2 regions of the Clostridiisalibacter paucivorans DSM 22131 genome follow, and region 2 is predicted to be linked to the other one. Evidence: riboswitches for the same ligand, from Rfam matches in the RefSeq annotation. Region 2 holds a riboswitch; the other holds the start of a gene.
What was found. Region 2 has a riboswitch for S-adenosylmethionine ahead of metK (methionine adenosyltransferase). Riboswitches for the same ligand answer to the same signal wherever they lie in the genome.
Positions count from the first base shown of each region.

Region 1: it holds a riboswitch for S-adenosylmethionine, as region 2 does, so the genes downstream of both, Q326_RS0110295 (O-acetylhomoserine aminocarboxypropyltransferase/cysteine synthase family protein) here and metK (methionine adenosyltransferase) in region 2, are expected to answer to the same signal.

Region 1 covers NZ_JHVL01000036.1:5,014-16,683, reverse strand. The annotation lists gene Q326_RS0110325 (TRAP transporter large permease) at 1-394, opposite strand, end outside; gene Q326_RS0110320 (TRAP transporter small permease) at 394-885, opposite strand; gene Q326_RS0110315 (TRAP transporter substrate-binding protein) at 964-1,977, opposite strand; gene Q326_RS0110310 (LacI family DNA-binding transcriptional regulator) at 2,258-3,289, opposite strand; gene Q326_RS0110305 (YddF family protein) at 3,384-3,719, opposite strand; gene Q326_RS17110 (homoserine O-succinyltransferase) at 3,823-4,656, opposite strand; gene Q326_RS0110295 (O-acetylhomoserine aminocarboxypropyltransferase/cysteine synthase family protein) at 4,678-5,955, opposite strand; SAM riboswitch class I at 6,023-6,124, opposite strand; SAM riboswitch class I at 6,196-6,287, opposite strand; gene Q326_RS0110290 (DUF2164 domain-containing protein) at 6,386-6,622, shown strand; gene ahbB (siroheme decarboxylase subunit beta) at 6,635-7,108, opposite strand; gene Q326_RS0110280 (Lrp/AsnC ligand binding domain-containing protein) at 7,122-7,571, opposite strand; gene Q326_RS0110275 (radical SAM/SPASM domain-containing protein) at 7,577-8,578, opposite strand; gene Q326_RS0110270 (radical SAM/SPASM domain-containing protein) at 8,572-9,735, opposite strand; gene Q326_RS0110265 (ABC transporter permease subunit) at 9,849-11,144, opposite strand; gene Q326_RS0110260 (ABC transporter permease subunit) at 11,146-11,670, opposite strand, start outside.
Region 2 covers NZ_JHVL01000041.1:7,537-19,206, reverse strand. The annotation lists gene Q326_RS0111255 (ArsA family ATPase) at 1-316, shown strand, start outside; gene Q326_RS0111250 (hypothetical protein) at 401-637, shown strand; gene Q326_RS0111240 (hypothetical protein) at 997-1,578, shown strand; gene Q326_RS0111235 (AIR synthase family protein) at 1,616-2,602, shown strand; gene Q326_RS0111230 (N-acetylmuramoyl-L-alanine amidase family protein) at 2,793-4,859, shown strand; gene Q326_RS0111225 (DUF2179 domain-containing protein) at 5,088-5,624, shown strand; gene Q326_RS0111220 (GerMN domain-containing protein) at 5,703-6,728, shown strand; gene rph (ribonuclease PH) at 6,897-7,640, shown strand; gene Q326_RS0111210 (XTP/dITP diphosphatase) at 7,662-8,285, shown strand; gene Q326_RS0111205 (metallophosphoesterase family protein) at 8,266-8,748, shown strand; gene Q326_RS18530 (hypothetical protein) at 8,839-9,003, shown strand; SAM riboswitch class I at 9,107-9,211, shown strand; gene metK (methionine adenosyltransferase) at 9,286-10,470, shown strand; gene Q326_RS0111190 (RNA polymerase sigma factor) at 10,587-11,153, shown strand; gene Q326_RS0111185 (DUF1659 domain-containing protein) at 11,195-11,419, shown strand; gene Q326_RS0111180 (DUF2922 domain-containing protein) at 11,460-11,670, shown strand, end outside.

The DNA.
Region 1 (11,670 bases), on a different contig from region 2:
TTTCCATTGCAGGGATTAAAAACGATCCTATAGAAGAAACATCAGCTACAGATGATCCCGATACTCCTCCAAAGAACATACTTGTTATTACATTTACCATGGCTGTTCCACCACGAATCTTTCCAACAATTACATTGGCAAATTTCATCAATTTATCACTAATGCCTCCATCAGTCATAATTTGTGCAGCCAATATGAAAAACGGTACAGCTAAAAAGGTAAAACTATTAAGCCCATTGACCATCTTTTGGAATATAAGTAATAGGGGTATATCTAGATATATTGCTGTAAGTACTGATGAAATCCCTAAAGCAAAGGCTATAGGAACCCTTATCAACATCAGACCAAATAATAAACCGAATAATATTAAAACACCCATCATTTCCGGAGACATTATTTTACCTCGCTTTCTTCTTGGGAAATAAATATTTTTAATATATGAACTATAGTAAACATAACCATAAGAACACCTGCTACTGCCATAGCCATATACATTAATGTCCTACTAATATGGGATGCAGGTAAATATTTCCCCTTGGAAATCTTCATTAATTCAATTCCATAATATATCATAAGTCCTGAAAAACCTAACATTAATATATGTCTTATTAAATCAAATATTGTTCTAGTACCCTTTTTACAACTTAAGTAAAAAGACTCTATAGATATATGGCAATCTTCTCTTACAGCTAAGGATATAGCCAAATAGCCAAACCATATAAGCATTAATAATGTAACTTCTTCTGACCACATAGTTGGATTATTGAATACATATCTAAGAACAACTTGTACAAATGTAATCACCAGCATAAAAGTTAACAGTATACTGCTAACCCATTTTATTATTAAAGTCATTTTATCTAGTATCTTATTTGCCTTTATCATCCAATCACACCTTAGATTAATATATTGTTTTGGCAAACCTATCTGTCATATATGACAGATAGGTTTGCATTTTATAAATTATTTTACTGCACGAATTTTCTCTATAATGTCAGCAAACTGTGGATAATTATCATACAATGGCGCAACTGCATCTTGGAATTCTTTAACATCTACTTCATAAACAGTTGTTCCTGCTGCTTCCACTTCTTTTCTAAATTCTTCTTGTTTTTCATTCATAGCCTTACGTTCAAATTTTGTAGCTTCTTCAGCTGCAGCTTTTATAGCTTCTTGATGATCTGCTGATAAGCCATCCCATACCTCTTTACTCATTACTATAAGAGCTGGAGGACTTAAATGTCCATCTAAAGTATAATGTTTTGCAACTTCATAATGTCCTGAAGTATAGTAACTTACAAAATCATTTTCTGCTCCATCAATTACACCAGTTTGTAATGAAGTAAATACTTCACCATAGTTCATTGGAGTAGGAACTCCTCCTAATAATTTAACCATTTCTATAGCAACATCAGATTTCTGTACTCTAACCTTCTGACCTTTTAAGTCTGCTAAAGATTTTATAGGTTTTTCAGTAGTATAGAAGTTTCTTGTGCCTGCTTCTAAGTATCCAAATCCAACCATGTTGTAATCTTCTAATTTCTTAAGTACTTCTTGTCCTATTTCTCCATCAAGAACTTTATATTTATGTTCTTGTCCACTGAAGATATAAGGCAATGTAAATACCCTTAAATCTTCTACTGTTTGTGCCAATGTAACAGAATTAACACGGGCAATATCTAATACACCAGCCTGTACTTGGTCTATATTCTCTGTTTCTTGTCCCAATTGAGCATTGGCATATACTTCAACTTTTACTTCTCCATTAGTCTTCTCTTCAACTAATTCTGCGAATTTGTTCATTGCAACAGTTACAGGGTTGCTGTCTGGTTGGTTTTCTGCCAATCTAAGTACAATTGGCTCTCCACTCTTTTCACCATTAGTAGCTGTATCATCTCCTCCAGAACAAGCCGCTAAATTAAATACCATCAACAAACTCAATACTAAGATTCCTACATTTCTTAATTTTTTAGACATATAAAATCGTCCCCTCCTTCAGTTATTTTTCTTCCACAAAATTCTTTACCAAAATTTAATTCACATGTCCCCCCTTATACTAGATACTTAAAGAAACTACATAATTAATTCATTTGACTGATTCTAGAATAATTATGAAATTTCTTAAATTATTTTATAATACTATTTCTTCTAAATAAATATAGAAATAATATTATACTCTGATATTATGTGAATCTGCCAATATCGATAGTAAACGATTTCTTAATCACCAAAAGTAAATATTTTACTATTACTCATATTATTTTGTTGAATTTCGCACTACCAATGTAGGTTGTAACATAGTAGATATATATTTCTTATTTTCATCTTCTATATTATTTATTAAAACTTCTGCAGCCAAAGACCCCATTTCGTGAGTACATTGATCTATAGTAGTCAAAGATGGATTAATTATTTCTGAAATAGTTATATTATCAAATCCCATTACAGATACATCCTGGGGTATCTGTATATGATTTTTCTGTAACCCTTGTATTACACCAAATGCCGTCATATCATTTATACAAAATATGGCGCTAGGGATATTTCCCTTTTTTATGATCTGTTGTACCAATTGTTTACCATTCTTGTACTCATATGTTTGATCCTCTGTTTCTTCTTCAAATTCTGATATTTTTATAAGATCTTTCTTAATAGCAATATTGTTAATCTTTAGTGTATCTGCAAATCCTCTAAATAATTCTTTTCTACTATATCTAGTAAGAGGTGCACTAATAAATCCTATATCTCTATGCCCTCTATCTATCAAATATTGAGCAGCTATACAACCTCCCCTATAATAATCAAAATTCACCTTATTACAGTCTAAATCAATATCTTGGTCAAATGCAGCTATCTTTAATCCATTTATCTGCAATTTTTTTATGTATTCAGTATCTGAGGTTATAGATGAAATTATTATCCCTTCTACCTGTTTCTGATATAAAGATTCTAGGTAATCCTTTTCCCTTTGAGGATCTCTATGGGAATTACATAGCAGAATATTATATCCCCTTTTTCTTGCAACATTTTCTACTCCATTTACCAAAAGAGAATAATAAGGGTTAGATATACTAGGCACTATAACTCCAATATCGTTACTTTTACTAGTTTTTAAATGTCTTCCTACTAGATTTGGAGTATAATTCAACTCTTTAGCGGCCTTAATAACTCTTTTCTTCAATTCCTCTTTTACAGGATAGCCAGTATCATTTAAAACTCTAGATACAGTAGCTGTAGATGTGTTGGCAAGTTTAGCTATATCATATATTGTAGGTCTATTTCTGCTCATAGAAAACTCCTCAATTTTTATTTAGTAAACGATTACTATGTATATATTATAACATACTTTTGTTTTTTTCAATACATTTTTAATAAAATATTTTTTATTCAAGTCTTTCCATTTTTTTGAGACTATATCCGACTTTTTCTACTTCATCTCTACTTAATATTTTACCTTCCTCTGGTCTTTCGTTTAATTTAAATACTATAGCTATTTGTCCAACCTTTTGATGAAATTGTATCCTGTTCATTGAGATATCTTGTCCTAATATTTCAGACATTATCTCTGCAGTTGCCTCATGTCCTATGGCAGATATAAATCCATTTTCTTTTACATACTTTTTTGCAGTTTTCAAATCTATATCTTCAATAGAATATAATCCATTGGTAGTGGCCACTGTGCCATTAAAAAGTGCTATAGGTAGTCTCTTGTTTTTCATAATTATAAACACCTCTATTTCAAATTATATATCCAATCACTCTTGTAAATATTGTAAACCACACCAAAGAAAAAAGCAACTGATGTGGTCTACAATGTTTATACTATATCAAATAATTTAATATCCAATTTTGAAACAACAATCTACTATGGGCCTTCCATCTTATTATGGGTAACTTATTCGGGTTGTTTTGAGGAAAATAGTTCTTAGGTATAGAAGTTTCCATATCTTTTTGTATATCCCTCTCATATTCCCTTTTTAGAGTTAATGGACCATATTCACAATGTCCCAATACAAAAATATGTCTTTTGTTTTTTGATGCTACTATATATATACCTGCATCGCTAGATTCTGATAATATTTCTAGATCTTTTATATCTATTAAATCTTCCTTTCTTATCTCTGAGTGCCTAGAATGTGGAGACATAAATTCATCATCAAATCCCATCAATAGAGGTTCTTCTCTGTGCAACAATCTATGTGTATATACACCAAAAACCTTTTTGTCTAAATCATATTTTGGTACATTATAATGATAATTTAATCCTGCTAAGGCACCCCAACATATATACATAGTAGAATTCACACTGTTTTTTCCATACTCTAAGATTTCTGTAAGCTCATCCCAATAATCTATTTGGTCAAAAGCCAAATGCTCAACAGGTGCACCAGTAATAATCATTCCATTATAGTTTTTGTCCTTTAACTCTGTTAATCTTTTATATTTTTGTCTTAAATAATCTTTATCTATATTTTTATAATTATGGGTATCCACATACATAAATTCTAAATTTACTGTAACAGGTAATTCCTTTAGAATGTTTGAAATTTGATTTTCTGTTTCTATTTTATTAGGCATCAAATTTAAAACTATAATATCAATACATTTATCATTGACACTGATTTTGGTTTTTGTACCTATCTTTTTTGAACACATAATAAGCATTTCACCTCTATCCTATATTTCCTTTAGTGCATATTCAAAATCATTTAATATATCTTCTATATTTTCTATTCCCACCGAGACCCTTATCATATCCTCGGTAACTAAAGATTTCTCTAATGCCTTTTTATCTAATTGTCTATGTGTGGTAGTAGCTGGATGTAATACTGATGTCCTAGCATCTCCCATATGAACTACCAATGCAGTAATTTTAAGCTCTTTCATGAATCTCATTGCAGTATCTTTTCCTCCCCTTATACCAAATGTGAGCATCCCTCCAGCCCCTAGCGGCAAATATTTTTTACATAATTCATGACTTCTATGGTCTTCTAGTCCAGGATATCCAACCCAATTTACATTGTGATGATTGCTAAGATATCTTGCCAATGCCAATGCATTTTGACTATGCCTCTTCATTCTCAAATGAAGAGTTTCTAATCCTAAATTTATTAAAAATCCATTAAAAGGACTTAAAGCTGTACCCATATCTCTAAGGAGTTGTACTCTAGCCTTGACTATATATGCCTTTTCTTTAAACTCTTCAACATATCTTATACCATGATAACTGGAATCTGGCTCTGTAAGCCCAGGATATTTGCCATTTTCCCAATTGAAATTTCCACCATCTACTATTACTCCTCCTACACTAGTTGCATGGCCATCCATATATTTAGTGGCTGAATGTATAACTATATTTGCCCCATGCTTTAATGGATTGCATAAATATGGTGTAGGAAAGGTATTGTCAACTATTAGAGGAATATTGACTTTTTTTGATATATTGGAGAATTTGTCAAAATCTATAATATTAAGCCCTGGATTACTTATAACTTCTGCAAATATGGCTTTAGTTTCAGGTTTACAATAGCTCAATATTTCTTCTTCCTCTGCTTCCACATCAAAAAACGTTACTGCTATACCTAAATTTTTAAGTGTCTTACCTAATAATGAATGACTTCCACCATATATTGTTGATGCTGCCAAAATATGTTCTCCCGAATTACATATGTTTAATATAGCTAAAAGTGTTGCTGATTGTCCCGATGAAACTACCAGTGCTCCTACACCTCCCTCTAATGCATTTACTTTCCTTTCTATAGCTTCCACAGTGGGATTGCTTATTCTAGAATACATATGTCCTTCTTCTTTTAAATCGAATAGTCCCATAACATAATCTGGATCATCGTATTTATATGTAGTACTTTGATATATTGGTAATACTCTCGGCTCTCCCTTTTTTGGCACATAACCACCTTGAACACATACTGTTTCTCTACTCCATTTTTTACTCATTTTACATTCCTCCTTGTATAATAAAAAAACTTCTTATCAAAAGATAAGAAGTGTGAAATACTTAAACTTCTTATCTTCCAGGTACAACCTGCAGGATTTAGCACACCCCCATTTTATGGGTTGTTGCTGGGCTTCATAGGGCCAGTCCCTCCACCTCTCTTGATAAGAAAATATTTAATTGTAAATATAAAAAACCCCTCTTAGCACATCGCTAAGAGAGGTTTGGTATCATATTCATCCTCCTTATCGATGTTAGCAGAACCACCTTGCCTTATATAGCAGGTTGGTGTAGGGTCACTGAGCCAACTCTCTACCCTAACTCATGATAAGAACTTATTCGATTTTATCTATAGTATCATAAGCAAAATATTATGTCAATAACTTTGACTTGAATTTTTTCATATATTATAATTGAATAGAGGTGAATATATTGAGTAAAAATAATAAGATTAAATTAAACAAACAGACTAAAGAATCTCTTATTTTAGAAATAAAGAATTATTTCAATGAAGAAAGAGACGAAGATATAGGTGATCTATCTGCTATGCTCTTTCTAGACTTCATAATTGAAAATATAGGTCCTACTATATACAATCAAGGAATTAAAGACGCTATAAAATATATCAATGACAAAACTGAAGATATGTATAGCCTTGAAATATATTGAAATATCACATAATTATTTTAAAATATAACCTATATCTGGACTTGTCTTTTTAAATTTCCTTTCAGTATATAATAATTTAAAATCCTTTACCCCTGTAGCAGTAGAAAGCTTATTGACTATATCTTTTATATCACTTTCTTTTTTACCATGGGCCATTCCAAATATATTGTATTTCCATTTTTCATTGGTCTCTCTTTCATATATATGACTTATTCCTTCGATATCTAGCATAAGTTCTATAAGTTGTTCTTTTTTATCTTCTGAAACATTCCATACAGTCATCGCATTACATATATAAGAAGTCTTGTAATGTCTAATTATAGGGGCTATTCTTTTTATGTATCCCTTCTCTTTCATAGTATTTAATCTATCTAATAATTCTTTCTGTGAAATATTAAATTCTTCTGCAATATTTTTGAACATATCTTTAGAAATATCCATATCACCTGAAATCTCTATCAATATCTTTTTATCTAAATTATCCATTTATTTCCTCCTATTAGTCCATCTTAAAATATACCTTAGTCCTATATTTTTTTACAGAAGGTAAATCTATAATCTCTTTAATTCCTGTTTTTTCTGTTATCTCATCTATTATATCCTGTATCCTTTGTTGAGATTTAGCCATAATTGTAAACCATAGATTGTATTCATCAGTCCTACTATAATTATGAGTAACCTCTTTATAACTACTTATATGATTTGCTACATCATCTATATACTTATTTGGTACCTTCATGCCTATAAGTGTACTCTTTATGCCTATATTATTTACATTGACTACCCCACCAAAACGCCTTATATATCCCTTTTCTTTTAGACTATTTAGTGCATCAATTACCTGGTCTTCTGTTATATTGAGTTTATTAGCTATGTCTAAAAAGGGGGTTTCGCTAAATGAAATTCCATTTTGAGCTTCATTCAATATAAGTTTTTCCATAGCATTCATAGAATTTATCTCCCTTCTCTTATATAACAATTTGTGGACAGTGGATCTGCTTCCATATAGTCTCCCGTCTCTTCATATGCTCTAGCTCTACATCCTCCACATATTGATATATTGGAGCACACTCCACATTTTCCTTTATAATTCTCAAAGTCCCTCAACCTATTAAATATTGGACTATTCTTCCATATATCATCAAATGCCTTTTCTCTGATATTTCCTGTGTTCACAGGGGAATATGGACATATATTAACATCTCCATTGGGTAATACACAACAGTACTTAATACCTGCTATACATCCTCTGGTAAATCTCATATCCATATCTTTTTCTTTAGCAATAGACATGAATTGGGGAGCACATGTTGGTTTCAATTCAATATTGGTCTGTCTTTGCCTCTCTAATATTACGTCTAATAAATCAAAGTATTCATCCTTATCTAAAAATCTATCTTTAATATCTTTTCCTCTACCTGTTGCCACAAGAAAAAAGACATGATGGGATGATGCTCCAACCATCTCTGCAAAATCTGTAAGTTTAAGTATCTCTTCCTTATTATCTTTACTAATTGTAGTATTTATCTGTACCCTAATCCCAACTTCCAAACAATTTTTAATCCCTTCCATAGCTCTTTTAAAGCTTCCAGCTTTGCCCCTAAATTTATCATGTTTGTTCATATCTGTACTATCTATGCTTATTGCTGCTGCCCTAATACCTGATTCTTTCAATTTGCTTGCTACTTCCTTTGTTATAAGGGTCCCATTAGTTCCCAATGCTGGTATCAGTTTAAGCCTATCAGCATAGGATATAAGTTCATATATATCTTTCCTCATTAATGGCTCACCACCACTAAATATCAATAATCTAAATCCTGCCTTTTTTATATCTTCAATTAGTTTTTTACCCTCTTGGGTATTCAACTCTCCTTTGTAGGCCTTATCTGAAGCATCCCTATAACAATGTTCACAATATAGATTACATCTCTTAGTAGTATTCCACGAAACTAGCATATATCATCCTCTCCTAAATAACAGGCAGGGTCTTCAGCCCAAAGATCATCATTGATACTATATGACCTCGCCCTAAGATTTCCATTACATATATCAATAAATCTACATTTACTACATTTTCCCGTTATATAGTCTTTTCTATTTCTCAACTTCGTCATCAATTGATTCTCTTTATTCCATATATCCTTGAATTTTTCTTTTTTTAGATTACCTAAATTTAAGAATTTACTAAACTGATCTGGATAAACATTGCCCTCCCAGTCTACATTAGCAATGGCCATTCCCGACCTATTTCCTCTATTTCTCAACAATAATTTTAGTACATCTTGGGCCTTTTCAGGATTGTCCTTCAATAATTTCAAATAAATATATGGTCCATCACTGTGATTAGCCACTGTCAATATCTCTCTATTTTTTTTGTTTTTTATTATATCTTTTGAATATGTATATAAAAAATCCAATATTTCTTTAGTTTCTCCATGGGTTAACATCTTATCTTCAATACCCTTTCCCCTTCCTGTGGGCACCAAATGATAAAAACATATCCTTTCCACATCTTTTTCTTCCATCAGCTTTAATATATCTGGAACTTCTTTATAATTATCCCTCTGAAGAGTAAACCTAAGTCCTACTTTTTGTCCTATTTCCTTGCAATTCTCTATAGCCCTTATAGCATTGACATATGCACCATCTACTCCTCTAAATATATCATTGGTATATTGGGTACCATCTATACTTATTCCCACATAAGATATACCCATATCTTTAAGCTGATATGCAATATTTTTATCTATAAGGCTTCCATTTGTAGATAAACTGACTCTTATATTTTTGTCTCTTATATATTTTATAATATCTAGTATGCCTTCCCTCATAAGGGGTTCTCCTCCAGAAAGCAATATTACAGGGACATTCATCTCTTTAAATTGATCTACAATATTATAGATTTCATCAATACTGAGCTCATTTTTAACTCTCAATCCATTGGAATTAGAATAACAATGTTTGCATTTATAGTTACACATCCTAGTTATATTCCATGCTATTACAGGACCAAATCCCTTTTTTACTCCTGTATTACTTTCACTACATTGCTTTGCATATCTAATAGACTCACTCTTATCTTTATTGGACAACAAATCTGTTATATCAATCATATTTTTCCCTCTTCCCCATTTTAAAGTTGATTTTACATTAGTTTTATAATATCATATTTTGTTTTAAATACCATAAAAAACTGGGGAAAATCCACCCCAGTTTTTTATGGTATTTAAACTTTTCCTACTTTCTTCCTCCATGCATGAAGTCCTAATGATACACCTATAACTCCATAGGCCACAAATGCTCTAAAGAATTCTCCGATTTGAGCATCTCCAAATAGTTCCTTGCCCGCCATAGGGGATACTATAAATAAGGTGTGAAATAAAATCACCCCTAATAATGCTTGCCCTATAGTGGCTTTAGTAACAGATGCTCCACCTATAAGCAAAGCTGCTATGGAGAATAACCCTATTTGAACATGACTTCCGTAAGTATTTAATACGCCCATATTTTGCAAAAATATCATTTGGCCCCAAGCCGCTAATACTGTAGATATAGTTATTGCTATAATCCTTATTTTATCCACATTTATCCCTGAAACCTCTGCTATATGCCTATTTTGTCCCACAGTCCTAAAATCCTGACCCAATTTAGTTCTAGTAATGAGTACATTAAACAGACATGCTAATCCTACTACAATACCAGTTACCATTGGGAACTGGATCTTTTTCAACATTTTAAGGGTTTTAGGTATCCCACTGCCAATCATTATCCATATACTAAATCCAATAACAAGTATCCCTAAAATCATCTTGGAAAAATACTTGAACTTATCAAAATCATCTATTATCATATCCTTTGATTTCACTATCTTATATACATATACCCCCGTTAAAATCATGCCAAATATTAACAACACAGTAAACAATGGCATATACCATATCTCATCTAATGCATACATCATTCCATTATCTCTAGCAAGATCTACTGTATTTCTTATACCTACTCCACTACTGAGCATCATTATCTCATTTTTCATAGGTATCAGTGTTCCAACTAGAAATAAGAATATAAACTGATATATACCATTGGCAAAATATCCAGTAATCATACCAGCAATCATTTCATTTCCCTTAGTTTTGTTCAAAAGTCTTCCTGTTAAATTTCCAAGCAATACTGCCAATGGAAATGCCAATATTGTCCCCAATAAAAAACCTGGTAATCCTCCTACTCCCCAATGTACCACTGTAATAATAGCTATTTGTCCCGCCATAGCTCCAACAGTTATACTAAAGTTCAATCCCATTCCTGCCATTACAGGTATGAGTAATGCCAATACTAAAAATGAATTTCTGGCAAGTCTAGTTGCAAGCTCGTTTACTATAAAAACCAATGGTAGTTTAGATAATTTAACCCCTATAATACATATAATTACGAACAATACTGTAACACTATTATCTAAAAACATCCTTTTTGCTCTATTGGATTTAGGTTTTTTTGACTCTACATTTTGTATATTATCCATACTAGTCATCCCCCCCTACTTTAGTCAGTGCATAGAGGATTATTCCATTCTGAACTATCATCCTCATGACCTCTGATAAATCACCCTCACTTACTATTTGATTAGCAACTGGTAGTGCAACGGTGAGAAGACCTTGTAATAAAAAAGTTCCAATTATAACATGGGATATCCTAGCTTTTTTGGCAGATGCTCCACCTATAAGTATAGCTGCAACAGCAGGAAATGCCATCATCAATGGTGCCTGATAGAGCTGCATAAATCCATAACTTTGTGCATAAACTATTATCCCAATCGCCCCTAATACAGTAGATAAAGTGGTTCCTATTATTCTACTTCTATCAATATTTATCCCCGATGCCAATGCAAATTTGGGATTATCTCCCGATGCCTTTATAGCTAGACCTAACTTACTCCTTGAAAACAGCCATACTATAAGACATGAACCAAAAAAGAATAATAATAATCCTGTAGGAATCATGATATCTCCTATTGCAAAATCTAAAAAGTTATTAAGTATTTGACCAAA
Region 2 (11,670 bases):
TATAATTGATGAAGAGAGATTGAGTTTTGTATTTGTATTAAATGCAGAGAGATTACCTATAGAAGAAACAAAGAAGGCGATCAATGTATTAAAAAAATATAATCTATCGGTAAACTATCTCATAGTAAATAGAATATTACCGACAGATTTAAAAGATGATTTTTGGATTAAAAAGAAAACTAAAGAAAAGGAATATATAAGTATAATAAAAGAGAGCTTTAAAGATAAAAAAATAATAACGTTGCCAATGCTTCAAGATGATATGGAGGCAAAAAATATTGATGAGATATCTCCATATTTTAAGGATTTTTTATAGACCTCCAACTTCTATTTACTGATTACATATTCTAATGAAAATGAGGAATAATAGAATATACTATGGAATAAGGAGGAAGAAAGCATGGATGATATGCAGAGTTTGGAAAATGTAATAAATGAGCTCAAATATATAGAAGACAATAATTGGGACAATATGGACCATCTAAACAGTGTGGAGATGCTTTTGACATCAAATAACAATGGTACCGATAAAGATGATGAGATTTCTGATTATTTTACCAATTTGAAGGATATAATGCAAGAGGCAATAAATACTACAAATAATATAATGAGTTTAATGGGAGAAATGGAGGAGTAGGAAAAACCAGACCTTAGGGGTCTGGTTTTTGGGTTTTCTTCTTTTTACTTTTAAAGTATGGACAACCTGATTTTATTTCTCCAGTGGGTTTAGTTATGTGGGTAAGGGTACAAATACCATTATATTGGTATACGCAGGATTCCACACAATTTATAGTCATTTCCAGATCACCTCTATAATATTTTGTCCCTAATTTAAGATATTATTTATAGCTATATAACTAAAAACTGTAATTAACAATGTATGGGTAATGTGATATCATATATTAAGATAAAGAGATTTGTATTTGAATACAAAATAGACAAATAGAAGATACTAAATGGGTAAAAACAAAAAGGATGAGAGGGGAAGATTTAAAATTGTTATTACCCGATTATACAGAGACAGGACTTGTATATCATATAGTAGATATAGTAGATTTGAGAAATATATTGAAAAATGGCATAAAATATGATGACAAAAATACATATGAGACTAAATATGTAGAATTCCATAAGTTTATGGATGATTTTAAACCAGATAATATACCCCACTGGGTAATGCGTCAAAGGGCTATATTTTGTAGTATGAATTTTGGGACATTTAATACCTGGCATTCCCATAGTGTGCTATTGGGGGTAAAGATAGATATTGATAATGCATGGATAGCCAATGAAAATCTGGCTAATGAGATATATGAGCCATTTATATTAAAGGATATAGATGGTTTTAAATACTGTAAAAATTATATAGATGAAATTGGGATGGAAAATATAAAAACATATTGGGATACGTCATTGAGCTTTAAAGAAAATTTAAAGTTAAGAAAAGATAAATCAAAGGGATACGATGAAGAGGTATTAATTTTAGGTGATATTCCTGCAGAGAATATTTATCCTATAGCTATAGTAACAGATCATAGGATTATAAATATAGATCAATGTAAAGATGTATATAGCTAGTATATATTTAAAAATAGCAAACAATGGGGGGAAAATCATGGAAATAGGGAAATTGCCCAACGATGTTTTAGAAAGATTAGTATTTAAAAACATAGAGCACAAGAGAAAAGAGGTAATGTCTAGGGCAGCAGTAGGTGAAGATTGTTCAGTGATAGATTTTGGAGATTATGGCTGCGTAGTGTCTACAGACCCTATAACAGGAGCTACAAAGGATATAGGAAAGTTGGCAATAAATATCTCTTGCAATGATGTGGCATCTAATGGAGCAGAACCCATAGGTATATTAATGACAATAATGGCACCAGAAGATACTACAGAAAAAGATATAGAAAGGGTTATGAAAGAAGCAGGAAAAGCAGCGAAATTATTAAATGTTGAGATAATAGGAGGACATACTGAGATAACTAGAGCAGTTAACCAGATGGTCATATCTACAACGGTAATAGGAAAGCAATTAAAATCTAAGATTATGAATGCTTCTGAAATAGAATTGGGAGATAGGGTGTTAATCACCAAGACAGCAGGATTAGAGGGCACTGCAATAATATCTACTGAGCTAATGGACAAGCTAAAAGATAGCATTTCTGAAGAGGATATTCAAAAGGCACAATCTATGATGGACAATATAAGTGTGGTAAAAGAGGGCATTATTTGTGGAGAAATAGGAGTAGACTATATGCATGATATTACAGAGGGAGGCGTATTGGGAGCAGTTTGGGAGGCATCAAAGGCCATCAATAAAGGCATAATGGTATATCAAGATAGTATACCTATTGATAATATAAGCAAAAAAATATGCGGACTATTAGATATAAATCCCCTTAGGCTTATTTCCAGTGGAAGTATGCTAATCATATGCAAGGGAGGAATTGCAGAAGAAATAAAAAGAGCATTGAATAAAGAAAATATTATGGTGTCAGAGATTGGTGAAATAGTAGAAACAGGTGTAAACATGAAGAGTATAAGTGGGGAAGTAATTACAGTAGATCCTCCATCTAGTGATGAACTATATAAGGTTATATGAAGTTATTTTAAGATTATATTACAAAACTTGATATCAGTTGACATAATGTTTAATAAGATGATATAAATAGATTTAGAAGATGTAAATATCATCTTATTTTTTTATGAATTTAACTTTCATAGAAAAAATTGACAGAAAAACACTGATGACTAGATTATTTATTAAATACTACATATGGGAAGGAGAAGAGATGAAAAAAATAATTGCTGTAATACTGATATTAAGTTTGATGCTAGGAATGTTATCTTTGTCTTATGCAGAATATCAACCAGAATTTGTAAAGGTAAAATTGGACGGAAAGTTGACACAAGTAAAAGAAGTAAATGTACTTGTAAATGGAGAACCCATAAAATCTGATGTTCCATCGGTAATTTATGAAGGAAGAACTCTAGTGCCTGTAAGATTTGTAGCTAATTATTTAAATGCAGATGTGGAATGGTTTCAAGATGATAGGGAAGTGGAGATCAACACAGCAGATAGGCAGATTGTTATAAAAATAGACAGTCCTAAGGTGGTTATTGATGGACAGGTTAAAGATATGCCATATAATATTCCTCCTAAAATAATCAATAGTAGAACCATGGTGCCTTTGAGATTTGTATCTGAAGCATTGGGATTTGAAGTAGGATGGGACCAAAAAAATTGGGCTGCAATAATAAAATTTGAAGAAGAGAAAATAACAGGAATAGATATAGACGATAAAGAGGGATTACCAAAGATAGTATTGGACACAACGGGACCTATTACACATAAAGCGATGTATTTGGAAGACCCTTATAGATTAGTAATAGATGTTCCCAATAGTAATTTGAGTTTGATAGATAATGATTTAAATGGTGAAAAATTATTTGAAAAAGAAGTCAATAAGTATCCTATAAAGGAGATAAGGGCATCACAATTTTCAATAAATCCCGATACTACAAGATTAGTTATAGAATTGGATAGATATGTGGGATACAATATACAGAACTCCCAGGACAATAAGAAATTGACTATATCTTTTGAAAATCAATTAGAGGATATAACTTTAGAAGAAATAGATGGTAGAGAGGCAGTAGTAATACATAATACTAACAAGCCTGAGTACAATATGATGAGATTAGCAAATCCTGATAGAATAGTTATAGATATGTTGGATTCCTTTTTGGAAGATAAAAATTATGAATATGATATTCATAATGATTATATAAAGGGAGTAAGGACTTCTCAATTTGAACCAGATAGTTTTTATGATACAAAGGATAAGATAGTAAGGGTAGTTTTAGACATTGAAGATTTAGATGAACGACCAAATTTTGAAACAGAGATCCTTGACAATAGATTAATAGTATATGTAGATGACAGTAAAATAGATGGAATAGATTATAAAATGGAAAATGGAGAGGCGTTGATATCTATTGAATCAGATAGACAGACAAAATACTATGCAAGTTATGATAGAAATAGAAATACAATGGAAATAGAAGCGCCAAAGGATAAAATAAATATAAAAGATGGAGTAGAGCTAGTAGATGATGAGTTGGTAAAGGACATAAAAGTAGAAGGCCAAGGAGATTTTAAAAGGATTTCTATAAGATTCAAAGATGATATATCCTATGATATAAAGTCGGCATCTATAACTGATGATATAGAGATAGGATTTATGAAGGATAATCAACAACTGCCAGGTGAACAAGGGCATAGAGATAAGATTATAGTAATAGACCCAGGTCATGGTGGAAAACATCCTGGTACAATAGCACCCACAACAGGATATAAGGAAAAGGAACTTACATTAAAGGTAGCACTTAAATTGGAAAAGAGGTTAAAGGAATTGGGCTTCAAAACTGTACTCACCAGGGATAAGGATGAGTATGTAGGACTATATGAAAGGACAGATATAGCCAATGATGCTGATGCAGATGCCTTTGTAAGTATACACTTCAATGCAATGCCTAGTACTTCAGAAGGATATAAAGATATAGCTGGAATTCAAACACTGTATTGTCCTGCATATAATAGCGATGTAAAACAGGGCGATAATTATCCATTTGCTGAAACAATGCATAATGCACTTTTAAAAGGTTTAGGAATGAATGATAAGGGAATATTGAAGAAACCTACAATAGTTGTAGTAAGGGAATCTAAAATGGTTGCAGCATTAGTAGAATTAGGATTTGTAACTAATCCTGCTGAAGAAAAGAAGATAGTTACTGATAAGTATCATGATGAAGCAGTAGAGGCATTGGCAAATGGACTATTGGAATATTTTAAATAGTATATATTATAGTTAGTAGATAGTAGTAAATAGTTAGTAGTTGATGGTGGAAATCCAGAGGATTTCCACCATCAACTACTAACTACTAGCTACGAACTACTAACTTTTATTTTATACCTTCATTATAACTGTATGTTTGTCAATACCTTGTCTATATAGAATATAGAATATCTATTAGGGTATACATAAAAAAGACACCATTTTAAAAACTTTAAGGGGGAATAATTTGTGAGTGTTTTTTTAGGTTATTTGACTATTTTTATGGCTAGGGTAATTGATGTGTCCATGGGAACAATTAGGACTATAATGGTAGTTCAAGGAAGGAAGACCCAGGCTGCTTTGATAGGATTTTTTGAAATTATAATCTATACAATGGCATTGGCTACTGTAGTAAAACAATTAGATGACATAGGAAATATACTATTTTATGCATTGGGATTTGCATGTGGAAATTATGTGGGAGGATATATAGAAGAAAAGATGGCTTTAGGAGATATAACAGCTCAGATTATACTAAAAAGTAATGAAAATGTAGATAATATAATAGAGGATTTAAGAGATAATGGATTTGGAGTTACAGTGTTAGAGGGCCAAGGTAAAGAAGGAGTAAGAAAAATACTGAAAATAACTCTTAAAAGGAAAAATATCAATAATTTACGTCAAATTATTGACAATTTAGATAATGAAGCATTTATAACAGTAAGTGATGCAAAATATATAAAAGGTGGGTATTTTACAAAGATTACAAAGATAAAAAAGAAATAGCATAGAATAGCCCCCTAACTAATATAATTTATAAAGGAATGGGTGAGTAATTTTTAATATTAGTAAAGGGGGTATAGCATGAGCACTAAAAAAGTAATTTCAATTTTAATGGCAGTTTTGATACTTATATCATTAACGGGTTGTGGTGTAATAGATACAGTAAAGGGAATGATAGTTAAAGATGAAGAGGAACCAGAGGTTGAGATGGTCAGAAGTGATGAGAATATATTTGAGATACAAAACGATGACAGTATGAGAGATACAGTATTGTATTATAAGACAGAAGCAGGATACATAGTCCCAGTGAAAAGACAAATTCCATGGGAGGAAGGTATAGGAAAGGCAGCACTTAGGAATATAACCGACAGTCCTGCAATACGAGACGATATAAAGGATATAGGTCTTAATCCCATAATACCATCAGGGACTGAAGTAATAGGTATGGCTATCGATCAAGATACTGGACTTTGTAAGGTGAACTTTTCTAGAGAAGTATTAAATTACAATGATGAACAAGATGAATACAGTCTAGTAAAAGGTATAGTATATACACTTACAGAATTTCCTTCTATATCTAAGGTAAGGTTGATGGTGGATGGTGAATATTTAGATGCCATGAAATTTGGTACAGATATCAGAAATCCTTTGGAAAGAGAAGATATAAATATGGTAAATGAAGAGATGGATGGAAATTCAAAGGTTGTGGTATATTATAAGGGAACGACTAATGGTGAATATGAATATTATGTACCTTTAACAATACCTACATCTACACAGGACGATACTGGTTACTCTGCACTCAATAAGCTTTTTGATGGACCACCATCGGACTCGTCTCTTTATACAGACATACCATCAGAGGTGTCTTTTAGGGGACTAGATATAAGAGATGGAGTGGCATATATAAATCTTACTGAAGATTCTTTAAGCTATATCAAAGACCAATATGTAGTAGATTCTATGACTAGGAATATAGCATTGACACTAAAGGAGATATCTCCTATAGATAGTGTTAAAATCATGATAAACGGTGTTTCTTTAGAGGAAACAGGGATAGAGGTATCAGAACCAACCACCGTACCTGTTTTTGCCAATGAATATTGAGACATAGTTGTTCATAGTTCGTAGTTAGAATTAGCTGCGAACTATGGACTATTTATTTGTAGGGACATCTATAGCTACCATTTAGAACTATGGAAAAAAGAATTAAATTTTGATATTATTATAATAGTGAACAATATGATAAACAATAGATAGGAGAGGCTAAATGATATGAAAAGAATAGATGGAAGAAAATTTGATGAAATAAGAAAGGTGAATATAACAAGGAATTTTTTGAAACATCCTCAGGGTTCAGTACTTATAGAGATGGGAGATACAAAGGTAATATGTTCGGCTATGATTGAAGATAGAGTACCACCATTTTTAAAGGGAAAGGGTACTGGATGGGTTACAGCTGAGTACTCAATGTTACCATCATCAACGATTACAAGAAAGAGAAGAGAGGCAAGCAGGGGTAAATTAGAGGGAAGAACTCAAGAGATAAAGAGATTGATAGGTAGGGCTATCAGGTCTGTTGTGGATTTAGATGTGCTTGGAGAGAGAACTATATGGATAGACTGTGATGTAATTCAAGCAGATGGAGGAACAAGAACAGCTTCAATAACAGGAGGGTTTGTAGCATTGATGGATGCATTACATATATTATTGGAAAAAGGAGAGATAACCCATATACCTGTTAAAAAATTTTTGGCGGCCATAAGTGTAGGTATAGTAGATAATAATCCAATATTAGATTTATGCTATGAAGAAGATTCTAATGCTATGGTAGACATGAACGTAGTAATGGCAGAAGATGGTAAATTTGTAGAAGTACAGGGAACAGGTGAAGAATGTCCTTTTTCAAGGGAAGAATTAAATGAGTTGTTAAGGTTGGCAGAGTTGGGAAATATGGAACTTATAAATATCCAAAAAGGGATATTAACGGATATAATACCAAAGATGAAAGAAAAATAAAGGTTACTGAAGGAGAAGTGTATGAAAAATAAGAAGATAATAGTTGCCAGTGGAAATAAAGATAAAATACAAGAGATCAAATATGTACTTAAAGGTTTGCAGTTTGATATAGTTTCAAAAGATGATATGGGATTGGACAATATTGAAGTAATAGAAGACAAGGAAACTTTAGCAGAGAATGCAATAAAAAAGGCAGTGGAAATATCTAAGCATGTTGATGGCATAGTAATAGCGGATGATACAGGTTTATTTGTGGATGCATTAGATGGAAGGCCTGGTGTATATTCTGCTCGATATGCAGGTGAAAATGTAACATATAAGGATAATAATGATAAACTGTTGAAGGAATTAAAGGATATATCTTTAGATAAAAGAAAAGCGGCATTTAAAACAGTTATAGCCATAGTTTTTGAAGATAAATCTGTTAAGACTGTAGAAGGTCAATGTGAAGGATATATTGGATTTCAACCCAAAGGGAGTCAAGGATTTGGATATGATCCATTGTTTATTGTAGAAGGATATGAAAAGACATTTGCTGAATTGGGAGAAGATATAAAAAATAGAGTAAGTCACAGGGCTAGAGCATTGAATGCACTTAAGGAAGAACTACAAAGGATGATTAAGGGTGAAGATACTAGTATTTAGCGATTCCCATGGTGTAATAGAAGACATGCTTATAGGGATAAGAGAAAATGAAGATATAGACATGATAATACATCTTGGTGATAATACAATAGATGCTCAAAAGTTAAAGAAGATCACAGATAAAGAAATAATAAATGTAAAGGGAAATTGTGATTTTGAAGATATACATACTCCATTGGAAAAAATTTTAGATATAGATGGTTATACCCTATTTATTACCCATGGACATAAATACAATGTAAAATGGGATTTAAATGCTCTGTATTATAAGGCATTGGAGACTAAGTCTCATATAGCTATTTTTGGTCATACCCATATCCCAATGGTAGAAAAGCATGAGGGAGTAATATTTTTAAATCCAGGGAGCATATCATCTCCTAGAAATGCAAATAAAAAGACCTATGGATTGTTGGAAATAGATGACAATATAACGGTGGAAATAGTAGAAGTTAAAGAGAACTAGGTTATATAGTCCGTAGAATAGAGGAAAATAATTTATAGAAATTAATAGATAGTGTATATGAAATTATTTGATTAAATGGGAGAGAAGTATATGGGATATAAAAAATACAAAAGATATAAACGAGATTTTGATTATGAAGAAGATGACTATGATAGATTAAAAGGCATAAATAAGGGTAAAAAGAAAACATTTACTAATAAATCTAGATTTAAAAAATATGAATTTGATTATGAAGAAGATCCGTATGAACCATAGACTATTTGTATGAAATGGATGAATTTTAAGACAATATGATATTGACATGATACATAATAATATGATAGTATGTGCATGATAAAATCAAATAAAAAATCTTGATACCTTATCAAGAGAGGTGGAGGGAATGGGCCCGATGAAACCCGGCAACCAATATTCAATATGAAGGTGCTAAATCCCACAGAATATGTATTCTGGAAGATGAGGTCTATATGGTAAGTACATACCTCTTCCTTTAGGAAGGGGTTTTTATTTTAAAGATATTTAAGAGGAGGTATTGTGATGAGAAAATGGTTATTTACTTCTGAGTCAGTTACTGAAGGACATCCAGATAAGATATGTGACCAAATATCTGATTCAGTGCTAGATGCTATATTATCAGAAGACCCACAAGCAAGGGTTGCATGTGAGACGGCAGTTACTACGGGATTAGTATTGGTAAATGGTGAAATATCTACTAATTGTTATGTGGACATACCAAAGGTGGTTAGACAAACAATAAAAGATATAGGATACGATAGAGCTAAATATGGGTTTGATGGTGAGACATGCGCTGTACTTACAGCTATAGATGAGCAGTCAACGGATATAGCCATGGGTGTAGATGAAGCATTGGAGAGCAAAAGAGGAACTATGGAAGATAAGATAAATAGTATAGGAGCAGGGGACCAGGGTATAATGTTTGGATATGCATGCAATGAAACTCCAGAATATATGCCACTTCCTATATCTCTTGCCCATAAATTGGCAAGAAGGCTTACTGAAATAAGGAAAGATGGGACATTGAATTATTTGAGGCCCGATGGCAAAACTCAAGTTACTGTGGAATATGAAGGGAATAAACCTGTAAGGATAGATACCATAGTTATATCAACTCAACATAGTCCAGATGTATCTCTAGATACTATAGAGAGAGATATGAAAGAATACGTTATAAAGACAATAGTACCTGAAGAATTATTAGACGATGGAACTAAATACTATATAAATCCTACTGGCAGATTTGTAATAGGAGGTCCCCAAGGGGATTCAGGCCTTACTGGAAGAAAGATAATAGTAGATACTTATGGAGGATATGCTAAACATGGTGGTGGAGCATTTTCAGGTAAAGATCCAACTAAAGTTGATAGATCAGCCACATATGCTGCAAGATATGTAGCAAAAAATATAGTAGCTGCAGGGTTAGCAGACAAATGTGAACTACAATTAGCATATGCCATAGGAGTAGCCCAACCAGTATCAGTATTGGTAGATACCTTTGGAACTGGAAAGATATCAGAGACAAAAATAGAAGAGCTAGTACGAGAAAACTTCGATTTAAGACCTGCTGCAATAATAAGAGATTTAGACCTAAGAAGACCTTTATATAGACAAGTAGCAGCATATGGACATTTTGGAAGAACAGATATAGATTTACCTTGGGAGAGATTAGACAAGGTAGATGTATTAAAAAAAGCACTTAAATAGTGTAACTACTACTTATACTTAAATAAAGTCTTAATTTTAAAAAAAGAATACCTCCATATATGATGAAGGTGCCGGTAAATAGAAAGGGCCTTTTCAAATATATGGAGGTATTCTTTATGTATGAAGAGATAAATGAATTGGTTATAAAATCTAAATTAGGTGATATAGACGCTAAGGGAAAATTGATATTGAGACTAAAACCATTGATATTATCCTCTATAAGGAGATATTTCAATGATACAAAACAATATGATGATTTGATTCAAGGGGGATTTGAAGTGGTACTGAGATGTATAAATGAGTACAGTTCCCATAGACAGACGGAATTTTTAGGATATGTAAAGACAATGCTTAGGTATCATTATTTAGATAAACATAAGACTAAAAAGATAGCTATATCTCTGAATCAGACCATATCAACAGATGAGCAAATAGAGATTATAGATACACTAAAAGATGATATACCTAGTATAGACCATATATTGATAAGGAATCAAGAATTGGTTGTGCTTAATAGGGCGATATCTGAATTGACCAAGAGACAAAAAGAAATAATTGAGATGTTTTATATTGATGGTATAACAATGGTGGAAATAGCAGAAAGACTAGGTATAAGCTATAGGACTGTAGTGAATACAAAAAAAGTAGCAATAAAAAAATTACAAAGCATAGTAAATATTTAACCCCCATTCTATATATGTAATGAAAGGAAGGGGGTGAGATGATGGCTGTAAATGCTATTTCCAATGAGTCTAAGATTAAAGTGCAATTGAATATGGGTCTTGATGACAAGAATAATCCCATAATTAGGTCAAAGACATTTTCTAGAGTCAAGGCTGATGCCACCGATGAAGATGTATATTTGGTTGCTACTACTATGATGGGTTTACAAAAAAATGACTTAGTGGGTGTAAAGCGAATTAATGAAGTAGAATTAGAAGAAGTTTAATGTAACTATGTAACGAAAAATATATATGGGAGGTGAAATAATGCCAGAATCCAAACTTCAAATGGTATTTCTAAATGCAGGCAATAAGACCACAAGGATGTCTATAGATGATCCTAAGGAAGAGTTGACAACAAAGGAAGTAACTGAAGTGATGAATAATATCATATCAACTGGTATATTTAATTCTTCAGGTGGAGATATAGTATCTATTGACAGTGCAAAGATTATAACAACTCAAGTAGAGGAGCTAG